2 regions of the Anaerobacillus alkaliphilus genome follow, and region 1 is predicted to be linked to the other one. Evidence: riboswitches for the same ligand, from Rfam matches in the RefSeq annotation. Region 1 holds a riboswitch; the other holds the start of a gene.
What was found. Region 1 has a riboswitch for cyclic di-GMP ahead of DS745_RS18895 (type II secretion system protein). Riboswitches for the same ligand answer to the same signal wherever they lie in the genome.
Positions count from the first base shown of each region.

Region 2: another riboswitch for cyclic di-GMP. It lies ahead of DS745_RS21205 (sensor domain-containing protein); the one in region 1 lies ahead of DS745_RS18895 (type II secretion system protein).

Region 1 is NZ_QOUX01000046.1:744,232-749,957, forward strand. It holds gene DS745_RS18875 (hypothetical protein) at 1-632, opposite strand, end outside; gene DS745_RS18880 (hypothetical protein) at 634-1,239, opposite strand; gene pilM (type IV pilus biogenesis protein PilM) at 1,243-2,226, opposite strand; gene DS745_RS18890 (prepilin peptidase) at 2,274-3,035, opposite strand; gene DS745_RS18895 (type II secretion system protein) at 3,077-3,583, opposite strand; cyclic di-GMP riboswitch class II at 3,738-3,821, opposite strand; gene DS745_RS18900 (type II secretion system F family protein) at 3,868-5,073, opposite strand; gene DS745_RS18905 (type IV pilus twitching motility protein PilT) at 5,075-5,726, opposite strand, start outside.
Region 2 is NZ_QOUX01000047.1:171,078-176,803, forward strand. It holds gene DS745_RS21180 (FdhF/YdeP family oxidoreductase) at 1-555, shown strand, start outside; gene fdhD (formate dehydrogenase accessory sulfurtransferase FdhD) at 574-1,347, shown strand; gene DS745_RS21190 (hypothetical protein) at 1,547-1,897, opposite strand; gene DS745_RS21195 (hypothetical protein) at 2,488-2,706, shown strand; gene DS745_RS21200 (spore coat protein) at 2,722-3,066, shown strand; cyclic di-GMP riboswitch class I at 3,310-3,398, shown strand; gene DS745_RS21205 (sensor domain-containing protein) at 3,499-5,598, shown strand.

The DNA.
Region 1 (5,726 bases):
GCTAGTACCGGTAAGTATTCACTGAACTCTTCTAATTCTGGTAAGTAGAATGTGGAGATCGATACTGAAAAAGTAATATCATCCCCAGTTTGCTCAAGTAAAGTTACTTCAGGATAACCAGTAAATGATAGAGAATCTACTTTCGTCACCCGTTGTAATCGCTCAATACGCTCTAAAAACTGAACTAACTCTTCAAACCCTGGTGAAATGACTGACATATTGACAGTCACTTTTTCAACTCCCATAGGAGCTTGTCCCACTTCTTCCTCTACTCCTTCGGTTTGAAGGCCTGTACCTGAGTATTCACTTGTAGCAAAACTATAACTAGTAATAAAACTATCAGAAAAAACCTCGGCTTTTTCTAAATCTAGAATGAATTGATCTACTAACGGCAATACAGGAACTTTTCTTTGCAACGTTTTCACGTCGACATCCGACAACGATATAGGCACGTAGACGTTTTTTTCTACTGCCTCTAAGAGAGCTTTTTCAAACTTAAGTTGTTCCTCTGCAGCATTAATTGATTGATTTAATGGGGGAATAAAGAGAAAATATGCAGCTATGAGAGAAATAACAACAAGGCTATTAATCAAAATCAGGATGCTGTTGTTTCTTAAGCTTTCTCGATTCATTTTAATTGCCTCCTTTGTCATCCTTTATTTTTATCGCTTCTCGATTTACATCAATCGTAAAGTTTCCAATATATCTAGGCAAATAACGAAAACGTTCTTCAAGCTCTTGATCTTCTCTCTCATCAGTTACCTCTGAAACCGATAACTGCTGAAGTGTTGCTTTACCAACATACGTTGACTCGTTTAAGCGACTTAAATACGCCGCTGCCTCACGAGGAGAATCAAACTGAATGGTCACTGAAACCGTACCTTGGTCATTATATTGATAATTCATAAAAAAGCCACGCTGTGGTAGTAATGAGACAAAATGATTTAGTAGATAAACTGTAGAGATATGCTGACTCTCAATCCACTCTATTTTGTCTTGTAATTCTACTAGTATATCTGTTGGAGCTTCTTCTAGATTTGCTTGCTCGGCGATTTCCCGGAGCTTGATGACCATTTCGGTTTCATTTTGGATGGTAGCGAGACTCATTTTTTTACTATCATAAATAAAATACCCACTAATGAAAAAAACAAGGGCTGTTGCTAAGATTGTTGCTGTAATAATGATTGCTTTTAAACTTCGCTTTGGTTTTTGTGGAAGTAGATTAATATCAACAAGCATTCGTTACACCTCTTTTAAAAGCAAGCCAAGTGGTAAATGGTAACGATAAGGAATGCTTTCACCTTTTGTTAATTTAAACTCATCATCCGTTAAAGAAATGATGTTTATACTGGTCATTTCTGCTAGCTTCTCTTTAATATAATCTAAATAAGGGTGATCACCAGTAACTAAAATTTTCGTTACTTCAGCATTACCTTGATTTATCGAAAATTTATAAAAGTTGATGACACGTTCTATCTCTAAGAAGTTGTCTTGCAAATTGCCAGTCATCTTCTCGACGTTTTGACAATAAATCGCTAGATCTCCATTATCGTCTAATTTCTCTGACCACAAATTGTCAAGATCAACGATGTTTAAATGCCTCATAAACACCGGTTTATGCTGATGAAAAATGCTGAGATTAATAGAGTTAATAGAAACTTGCAGCAATAAAAGGTGTTCATTAGGTTTAGATAGGTCTAAATAATGATACAGCCGATAAGAGGCCAACGAAGATAAATCAGCAACTACTGGTTTTAACTGGACTGTCTCTAACAACTGCTCATATTCTAGTACCGTTTTTTCGGGCGAAGCAAAAAGTAATATCTCTTTTTTATCCTCTATTTCACCAAGTATGTGATAGTCAAAGATTGGATCCTCAAATGGCAAATGAATGGATGTGCCAATTTCAAAAAATAGATAGCCTTTTATTTCATCATCAGCAACGTCTTTAGGGATAGAAACCTTGCGAAACAGAACGGTCGAATCAGGTACAAGAAAATTAACGTTGCGTTTCTTGAGACCCCAGTTTTCAACGCATTCCTCTAAGATATTGATTAAACTGTCTCTATTGACAATCTTTCCATCACGAATAAGCCCAGCAGGAAGGTATCTTTCACCAAACTCCTTAATAGACTGAAGATTGTTCGCTTTACTATCAACGTAACGAATCACATGATCCTTTATGATGATATTTACTGGTGGTTTCTTACCAAAAAGAAATGCCATTCATTCTTCCCCCTAAAACATATACGTCTACTATATTATATCGCTTTTTATGAAAAGGTTAATAGTGTAAGATACCAGCCAATAACTTCCTGTCCAAAAAAATAAGCTATAAGAGCCCCAACAGCAATAAATGGACCAAAAGGAATTGGTTTCCCTCTTTTTACTTTTTTCAAAAGGATACCAACTAAACCAACAATTGAACCTAAAAAGGCTGCAAAAAACAAGGTCAAGAGTGTTGCTTGAAGACCTAAAGCAATTCCAAGCACTCCAAACAACTTGATATCTCCCCCGCCCATGCCACCTTTCGAAACAACAGCGATGGCGTAGAGAAGGAAAAAGCCAACGAAAGCACCGGCAATTGGACTCCACCACGGATCCATTGGCCCAAGTACTCTGCCTAAAATGAATAAAGGCAGGAAAAATAACAGGACACGGTCTGGAATAATCATATAATGAAGATCAGAAACAAAGATGATAATTAATAATGAAATAAGTAAAAGTGCGATAAGTAATTCGAATGACCAGCCAACAAAGATTGGCGAGATTGCAAACAATATACCTGTCGTTAATTCAAAAACAGGATAAATTGGTGATATCCTCGTTTTACAATGACGACATTTGCCACGAAAAGCTAGATATGAGAATACTGGAAAAAGGTCGATAAAACGAAGCCGCTCATTGCACGAAGGGCAATGAGACGGCGGTTTCAATATTGACTGACCTTTAGGTATTCGTAATCCAACTACGTTGTAAAATGACCCTAGGATGAGACCTAGGAGGAAAAGGTAGATGTGGAGTATGATTTCCATGGGATCAAGTCCTTTTAACTATCTAAGTTATTTAAATTTAACTATTTTACTTGTGTTCTATCTAAGCTAGCCTCTGCAACTGGATTATCACCATCTCTAACTCCTCGAGTACCATTAAATAATCTAACTGTGTATTCATACTGATTAGTAGTAGTATTTCTAGTAACCACAACGTAAGAAGCTCCTCGGTCATTTGCGCTTGTTCCGTATAAGGTTTTAGCATCTGTTGCATCTGCCATCATTGAATACGTTCCGTTATCAGGATCTTTTGGTAATTCAATGTAACCTTGCTTAACAAGATATCTAAGAGATATTTTTAATCCATCTGTATGATTTGCTTGAGTTTGCAATGCTTTCTCTGATGTCATCGCCAACTTGGCAGCACTTATCATTTGCGTAGCATTTGCCACATGCGCATCCTTCTTACTATTATCAATCAATCCCCCAACACTTGGTACTGCAATTGCAGCGATAATTCCTAAAATAACTACTACTACTAGTAACTCAATTAATGTTAAACCACGTTGATCTTTTAATCTTTTTAACATGTTAAATCCCTCGCTTTTTAAGTTTGTTAGTAAATATAAAAAAACCACTCACGATTACTCAATCCCTATCTGCAGTTTTAATTAGGAGGATATTTCTTATGATGTAAAATGATAGCTTGTCCTTCTATTTAACTGGTTTTAGCTCATGAATAATTGTAAACTGGCCGGTTGCACTACTAGCTCCAGATCATCAAAGTGCCCATATTGTAGATGATCTTTCTTCACTTCCAAGTCTATTGTACTACAAAAATTAGATACATTGTACTATTTTTCTACTATTTTCACTAAATTTCGGAATAGATTTGAAACATCGGTACCATGATCGCAATAACGATTGTACCAACGATGGCCGCTAAGAACACAATCATTAATGGCTCGATTAAAGACTTTAACCGATCAGTGGCATTTTCTACTTCTGTTTCATAAAAATCGGCGACTTTTGATAACATTTGATCTAGAGAACCTGTTTCTTCGCCAATCGCAATCATCTGAACAACTAAAGGTGGAAACACCCAATGATCTCGCATCGGCTCAGTTAATGGCAAACCGGCCTCTAATGATCTTCGTGATTTTTGCAATGTTCTTGCAATCACTTCATTTTCGACGACTTTCTCGACAATCGCAATTGCTTGTAAAATTGGTACAGAACTTGAAAATAATGAACTTAATGTTCGTGCCATTCGGGCCAGTGCTGCCTTTTGTAGCATTTTTCCGAAGATTGGCAGTCTAAGAATTGCAAAATCTAAATAGTATTTACTAGTTGGTTTGCTTTTGACTACTAGGAAGGCTACATAGAGCCCGATTGCTAGGATAATAAACAGCCACCAAGACGATTGAACAAACTCACTTGCACTTAAGACAAATACAGTAATTGCAGGTAATTCACCACCAAAGCTAAGCAACATATTAGCGAACGTTGGTACAACCGTTGTTAAGAGAAAGATCACAACAAATATCGCTATGAACCCAATAACTGTCGGATATGCCATCGCAGAGAATACCTTTTGCCTTGTTTGGTACTGCTTTTCAAAGTGATCAGCAAGACGTTCTAATGCTTCATCAATCGTTCCACTTGCTTCTCCAGCGCGCATCATATTAATAAACATCGGCGGAAAGATCTTTTTATGCTTTGCCGCACTATCTGAAAATGGATTTCCAGCGCGAATATCTTCCTCAACTTCTGCAAGTGCTTTCCTTAGGTATTTACTCTCCGTTTGCTTAGACAAAATATTCGTTGCATCAACTAAGGTGACACCTGCTTTTAACAGGGTTGAAAACTGTCGCAAATAAATGACAAAATCTTGGTATTTAACAGGGTTTCCGATGACTATATCTTTCCGGAAGACCGATTCCTTTACTTCCGAAATTTGAGTGACTGCAACACCACGTTCTCGTAATTTTGCTATTACATCTCGCTTCGTGTTGCCATTAATCATTCCTGTTTGCTTTTTTCCAGAACGAGTACGACCTTCAAATTGAAATTGTGCCATCTTACTGCTCCCTTTCTACTAGGTAAGGAGCTGCAACTTCTTTTGAGATCAACTCTTGCTGTATTAAGCTCTTGATCGACATTTCTAATGTATGCATCCCGTTTGCTTTACTTGTTTGCATAATATTATGGATTTGATGGATCTTTTCATTTCGGATTAAATTGGCAATCGCCGAGTTATTGATTAAAATTTCAGTTGCTGCACAACGTCCTGTTTTATCTATTGTTGGGAATAATCGTTGAGAGACGATCGCTTTTAATACAGACGCTAATTGAATTCGAATTTGCGGTTGTTGACTTGGCGGAAATACATCAATGACTCGGTCTATGGTTGCAGGAGCATCAGTTGTATGTAATGTTCCTAAAACTAAATGACCTGTTTCCGCTGCTGTAATGGCCGTACTAATCGTTTCTAAGTCGCGCATTTCTCCCACCAAAATGACATCAGGATCTTGTCTAAGTGCCGCTCTTAATGCATTGGCAAAATTATTCGTATCAAAGCCAACCTCGCGTTGGTTAATGATGCAATAATGGTGCTTATGCAAATATTCGATCGGATCTTCAAGTGTCATAATATGCTTTCTAGAAGTATGGTTTAAATAATCAATAATTGCTGCAAGCGTTGTAGACTTCCCACTTCCAGTTGGTCCTGTT
Region 2 (5,726 bases), on a different contig from region 1:
AATGCAAATCCAAATTATGATGGTGTTCAATACCTGAAAAAGCAAGGAGATGTGTTTCAGTGGGGTGGGGCATGGTTATGTGAGGATGGGATTTTTCCTACTCCGGATGAAAAAGCAAACTTACTTTCAATCGAAATTCCTAAGTTGAAAAAATCCGAAGGTCAATTTTATGTGATGACGCGACGGGGCAAGCAATTTAATTCGATGATCTATAACAAGATTGATCCTTTTAACGGGACAGAACGCTATGATGTATTGCTGAATGAAAAAGATGCAAATGAATTGAACATTATCAATGGTGAACCAATAGTCGTCTACAATGAGCATGGTACATTCCAAGGGAAAGCGCATTTTGCTGAGATTATTAGGGGGAATATTGGACTTCATTTTCCAGAAGGGAACTTCTTAATTCCTAAAGGGATTTATGATGGTCCGTCCGGTATCCCTCAATATAGTGTTGCCGTGAAAGTTGAAAAAGCAGAACGTTTTCATGCCAGAAAAGATGTGAATTACTTAGAAAAACGGATTGAAGATCTTGAAACAGAGGTTAGCTAAAGGAGGCTTTTCTCCATGATGGAAAGTCGAAAAATTAGGAAATTCAATGGTCATACGTTTGAAGAAGTCGACGACGTGATCGCCATCGAGTATCCATTAACGATCGTTGTCGACGGGGAAGAGTTTGCGACAATGGTATGTACCCCTGACCATTTAGATGAATTAGTGATTGGTTTTTTAGCTTCAGAAGGAGTCATTCGTTTAATTGAAGATATAGAGGCTTTATCGATTGATGAAGATCGCGGTTTTGCTTATGTGGAGTTAGTACAAAAGCAGACCTTTAGCAAAGACTTTTATTCAAAACGATTTATTGGCGCATGCTGCGGGAAAAGTAGACAATTTTACCTTCATAACGATGTGAAAACAGCGAAAACGTTTATGAAGAATATTGAAGTTTCCGTCTCGCATTGCTTTGCCTTAATGAAAAAAATGCAAGAGGAATCCACAGACTTTCAACTAACTGGCGGACTTCATAATGGATCTCTTTGTACGAACAATCAAATCTTGCTATCAAGATCTGATATAGGAAGACATAATGTGTTAGATAAAATACACGGATACTGTTTAAAAAATAAAGTTTCGATCACTGACAAAATGATTGCCTTTAGCGGAAGAATTTCATCTGAAGTTTTGTTAAAGGTTTCAAAAATCGGAGTGGGCATTATTCTGTCAAAGTCGGCCCCAACAACATTAGCAATTAATCTAGCGAATGACTTAGGCATTACCGCTATTGGGTTTGTCCGTGGACAAAGTTTAAATGTTTATAGTCATCCAGAGAGGATTGTTTTGTAGAGAGGGGACGGAAGGACAGGTTCATTGTATTATATTATCCTGGTGCCTTTTCCCTGGCACCGTTCGTGGACAAATCAGTCGATTAGTCCACTTGGTAAGGACATTTCAAAAAACCTTCTAGGAGCAAAGGTGGGTGCCTACCCAGTCCGAACGTATCGGGGGTCAGGCACCTTAATTTTAATAAAGGGGGGTGTAAAGCTTAGTAATAAGGGTAGTAAGGATATGGTTGTGGGAAAATGTATGGCAATAATGCTAAAGTGGCTAACGCTGGAAAAGGATATACTTGGCGTCGGAAACGTCTAAATCTTCTTCTAGGACGTCCATAGCCATAATCATAACCATACCCATAATATTGACGTTCATTCTCACGTTGCTCTGGTTCATCCATAACATCCTCGCCAACAAGCACGGTAACTCCATCCTGACCTACATTTTCAATAATCCCATCAAATGTACTCCCATCTGCAATTGTAAAAGAACAGTGATAATTTAAATATTTATGACAGAGTTGCGGTAACTGCTGTGAGTAACTGTAATTATGTCTATCCATTAAAGACTCACTCCTTTCAAGGTCATGATATTCACCCATTGAAAAAAGGTACCTATCGGTAAACAGTTTTTTTTATTAGACAACATAGGTAAATGCCAGAGCCCTGGTCCGGGACATCTTCACCGTTTCTGGGGCCATCCACCAATTACATTTTAATAGGGCCCATCATTTCCCTCCAATTTAGGTGCCTATTTAGCTGTTTCAGGAATTTACTATGTGTTTTTTAAGTAATTTTGGTTTACGTAGAATTGGAGGTTCGTGTGGTGTTTTATAAATAATATGAGCATTTAGATATAAATACTCGTTTTAAAATTGGTTATAAAGAATTTATATTTTATTTTATTTTATTGGTATAGTTTTGTGGATTATACTCACATATAGTAAATAGTATTTGATATATTCATTTAGAAGTAATATCCATTTCGCTGATTTTTTTGTTGTTTTCTTTTTCCATTGAGACAGAGGGACATCCTTGCCGATTTTAACTGTGGAAACATTCGCTAAGCATCTAACAAGAAAATTAATTTTATTGGGTGTAAGTAATCTACAACCAGAGGGAATATTAAGCTCGATAAAGGAGGGATAAATCTATGCAACCATTAACAACAAAAGAGTTAGAATACATTGTCGATAGTATGTCAAACGAAGATTTGTTAATTAAGCAATGTGTAGCAATCATTGGAAGTACTCAAAATCAAAATGTTAAGCAAGTATGCCAAACAATGGTAAATCAACATCAACAGCATTATCAACAGCTAATGAACGTAATGCAGCAACATCAATCCATGGGAACTAGTCAGACTCAGTAGAAAGGAGAGATTATCATGCAACAACAGCAAATGAATCAACCATCGAATCAACAAATGCAACATATGCCAATATTACAAGATCCGGACATCGTGTATTCTTATTTAGCTGATTTAAAGCGAACAGCTAGAGAATATACGACTGCTGTGACAGAGTCTAATTGTCCTGAAGTCCGTCAGCAATTTGAACAGCTTTTACAAAGTTGCCTTCAAATGCAAGGCCAAGTTTATCAACTTATGTCTCAACAAGGTTGGTACAACACTTCATCTTCAGTGCAAAGCCAAGAGATTATGAAACAAATAACAACTTATCAACAAACCCAACAAAAAACACAGCAGTTAGTTCAAAAATTCGTTCAATAGTTGGTGTAGACACCCTTAGTTATTAAATAAATCATTTGTCAGTCTTGAAAAAAATTTAAAGATAGGAGGAACAGACTGTTCGGTTTGTTCCTTCTTTGTTGTCTGTAGGATAGAGGGACAGGAACATTGTCTAGACTTCAGCTTTCCTCCATGGTGTGAGTGAGACAAGGGACCTGTCCCCTTGTCTATAACTGCCAGTAATCTCCTGAATTAGGAAATGCTGAGTTTGACGGTCGATTAGATTAACATTAAAATTAAATTTATGTACAAAATGTGAAGACACAAAGCCACGGGTCTATGATGATAAGAGTTATGATAGCCTGGCTGCTGGAGACGATGATCAAATACTCCTTCATACAAGGAGTATTTTTTTTACTAAGATAAATGATTGTCGTTTTTAGAAATGTTCAACTTAGTTAGGAGGATAAAAGTTTGAAAGAACTTGATTACCAAGCAAATTCTAATGAGCAAAAAGTTCAACCTAACGTTGAGCAAGACCTCATCAATCAAATTTTATTTGAACAAAATCCTGATTTAATAGCTCATGTTAACTTACAAGGTAAGTTTGTTCATGTCAATAAATCGTTTGAATACGGCCTGGGATATTCCAAAGAAGAATTACTGGGAAATGATTTTAGTAGACTAGTACACCCTGATGATATTGAAAAGGTATGGCAGCAGTTTGAGATTGGTGTAAAGGGAATAGCTAAAGATTATGACATTGTTCTAGTTCATAAAAACAAAGAACTCATCTACGGATTTATCACTTGTCTTCCAATTAGTATTAATTCCAAAGTTGTAGGAATTATAGCCATAGTGAAGAATGTTTCGGATAAAGTAGCAACACAAAAACTGTTACAAAGTTCTGAAATGAAATATCGAAGTATTGTAGAAAACTCTAATTTAGGCGTATTTATTTCCGTAGAAGGATCCTTGGTATTTACGAATTATCAGTTAAATGACTTGTTGGGTTATGAGCAACTGATTCATACCTCTCTATGGAGTTACGTAGTGTTAGAGGATCGTACCGCCATTCTAAACCAAGTGAAACAATTAGAAATAGGACAGTCGGAAAAAAACATTTATGCAAAAGCTGTCCATCTAGATGGTTCTCTTTTAGATGTAGAATTGCATGTGTCAAAGATTATCTATGAAGGGCAATCTGCCATACTCGGAACTGTCATGGACATAACCGAAAAGAAAAAACTATATGAGCTTAACGAATATTTTGCCTATCATGATCCATTAACGGACCTACCTAATCGCAGAATGTTTGAAAAAGAACTTCAAAATCAATTGCTGCTAGCAACCAACAGTCGAAATTCATTTGCGCTTATTGCGTTAGATTTGGATCGTTTTAAATATATTAATGACTCTTTAGGACATGAAGCTGGTAGTGCGGTATTACGAATGGTGACAGATCGATGGAAGCAAATAATACCAAAAAACAGTTTCCTGGCTCGAGTAGGGGGAGACGAATTCTTTTTAATTGTTCCTGGGGCAAATGATACCATTCAAGAAGTAGCAATATCCTTACTTACAACGCTACATGAACCTTTTCAATACAATCATTATGAGTTTACAGTAACGACAAGTGTTGGGATTACGTTCTATCCATATCATGGGACGAATGCTAACTCTCTTATTAAAAATGCGGATGCCGCCTTGTATTATGCAAAGGAAAATGGCAAAAATAATTATCAAATTTTCACACAATCCATGAATGAAAAGACAGAGAAGAATTTTCGGTTAGAAAATGAACTTCGACAAGCTTTACGCTATCAGGAATTTGAGGTCTTCTATCAACCTAGAGTAGATACAGAAGGAAAACTTATTAGTGCAGAGGCTTTACTTCGCTGGAAGCATAAGGAAAGAGGATTTGTTCCACCAAGTGATTTTATTCCGATAGCGGAAGAAACAGGATTGATCATTCCGATAGGTAACCTAGTCCTTAATAAAGTCTGTCAATATATCGTGGAGCTAAAAAGGCAGGGGTATCCGGTAGTACCGATATCCGTTAACATATCAGCAAAACAATTTATGCAAGTAGAATTTATCAGGGAGATTGAGAGTATTCTACATCAAACTGAAGTTGACACTAGGTATTTAGAGTTTGAAATTACAGAAACATTGCTAATTCTTGATGAAAATCGAGCACGCGACACTCTTTCTGATATCCAACAACTCGGTATCCGCGTATCTTTGGATGACTTTGGAACAGGTTATTCATCGTTAGGATATCTAACACAGTTCAGCCATTTAATTTCTGCGATTAAGATTGATCGATCATTTTTCTTTCAGTTCAATGAGAAAAATAAGCAAATTGTAAAAATGATCATTCGTTTAGCACAGGAATTACATTTACGCGTTGTCGCTGAGGGTATTGAAAAATCAGCCCAGCTAAATTTTCTTAAAAATGAAGATTGTCACGAAATTCAAGGATATTTATTTAGCCCGCCTGTACCTAGCAATCATTTTCTTGATTTTGTAGTCATAGGACATATAAGCACTAATAGTGAGTCAACAGGGTAAAAGAGAGTTATGAAAAAGTGAACTAGGATGAGGAGCAAACTGTCAGTTTGCTCCTCTATTTGTTGTTGTGTGAAACAGAGGATAGGTAGGAACCTTGTCTTAGCCTCAGCTTTCCTCCATGGTGTGAG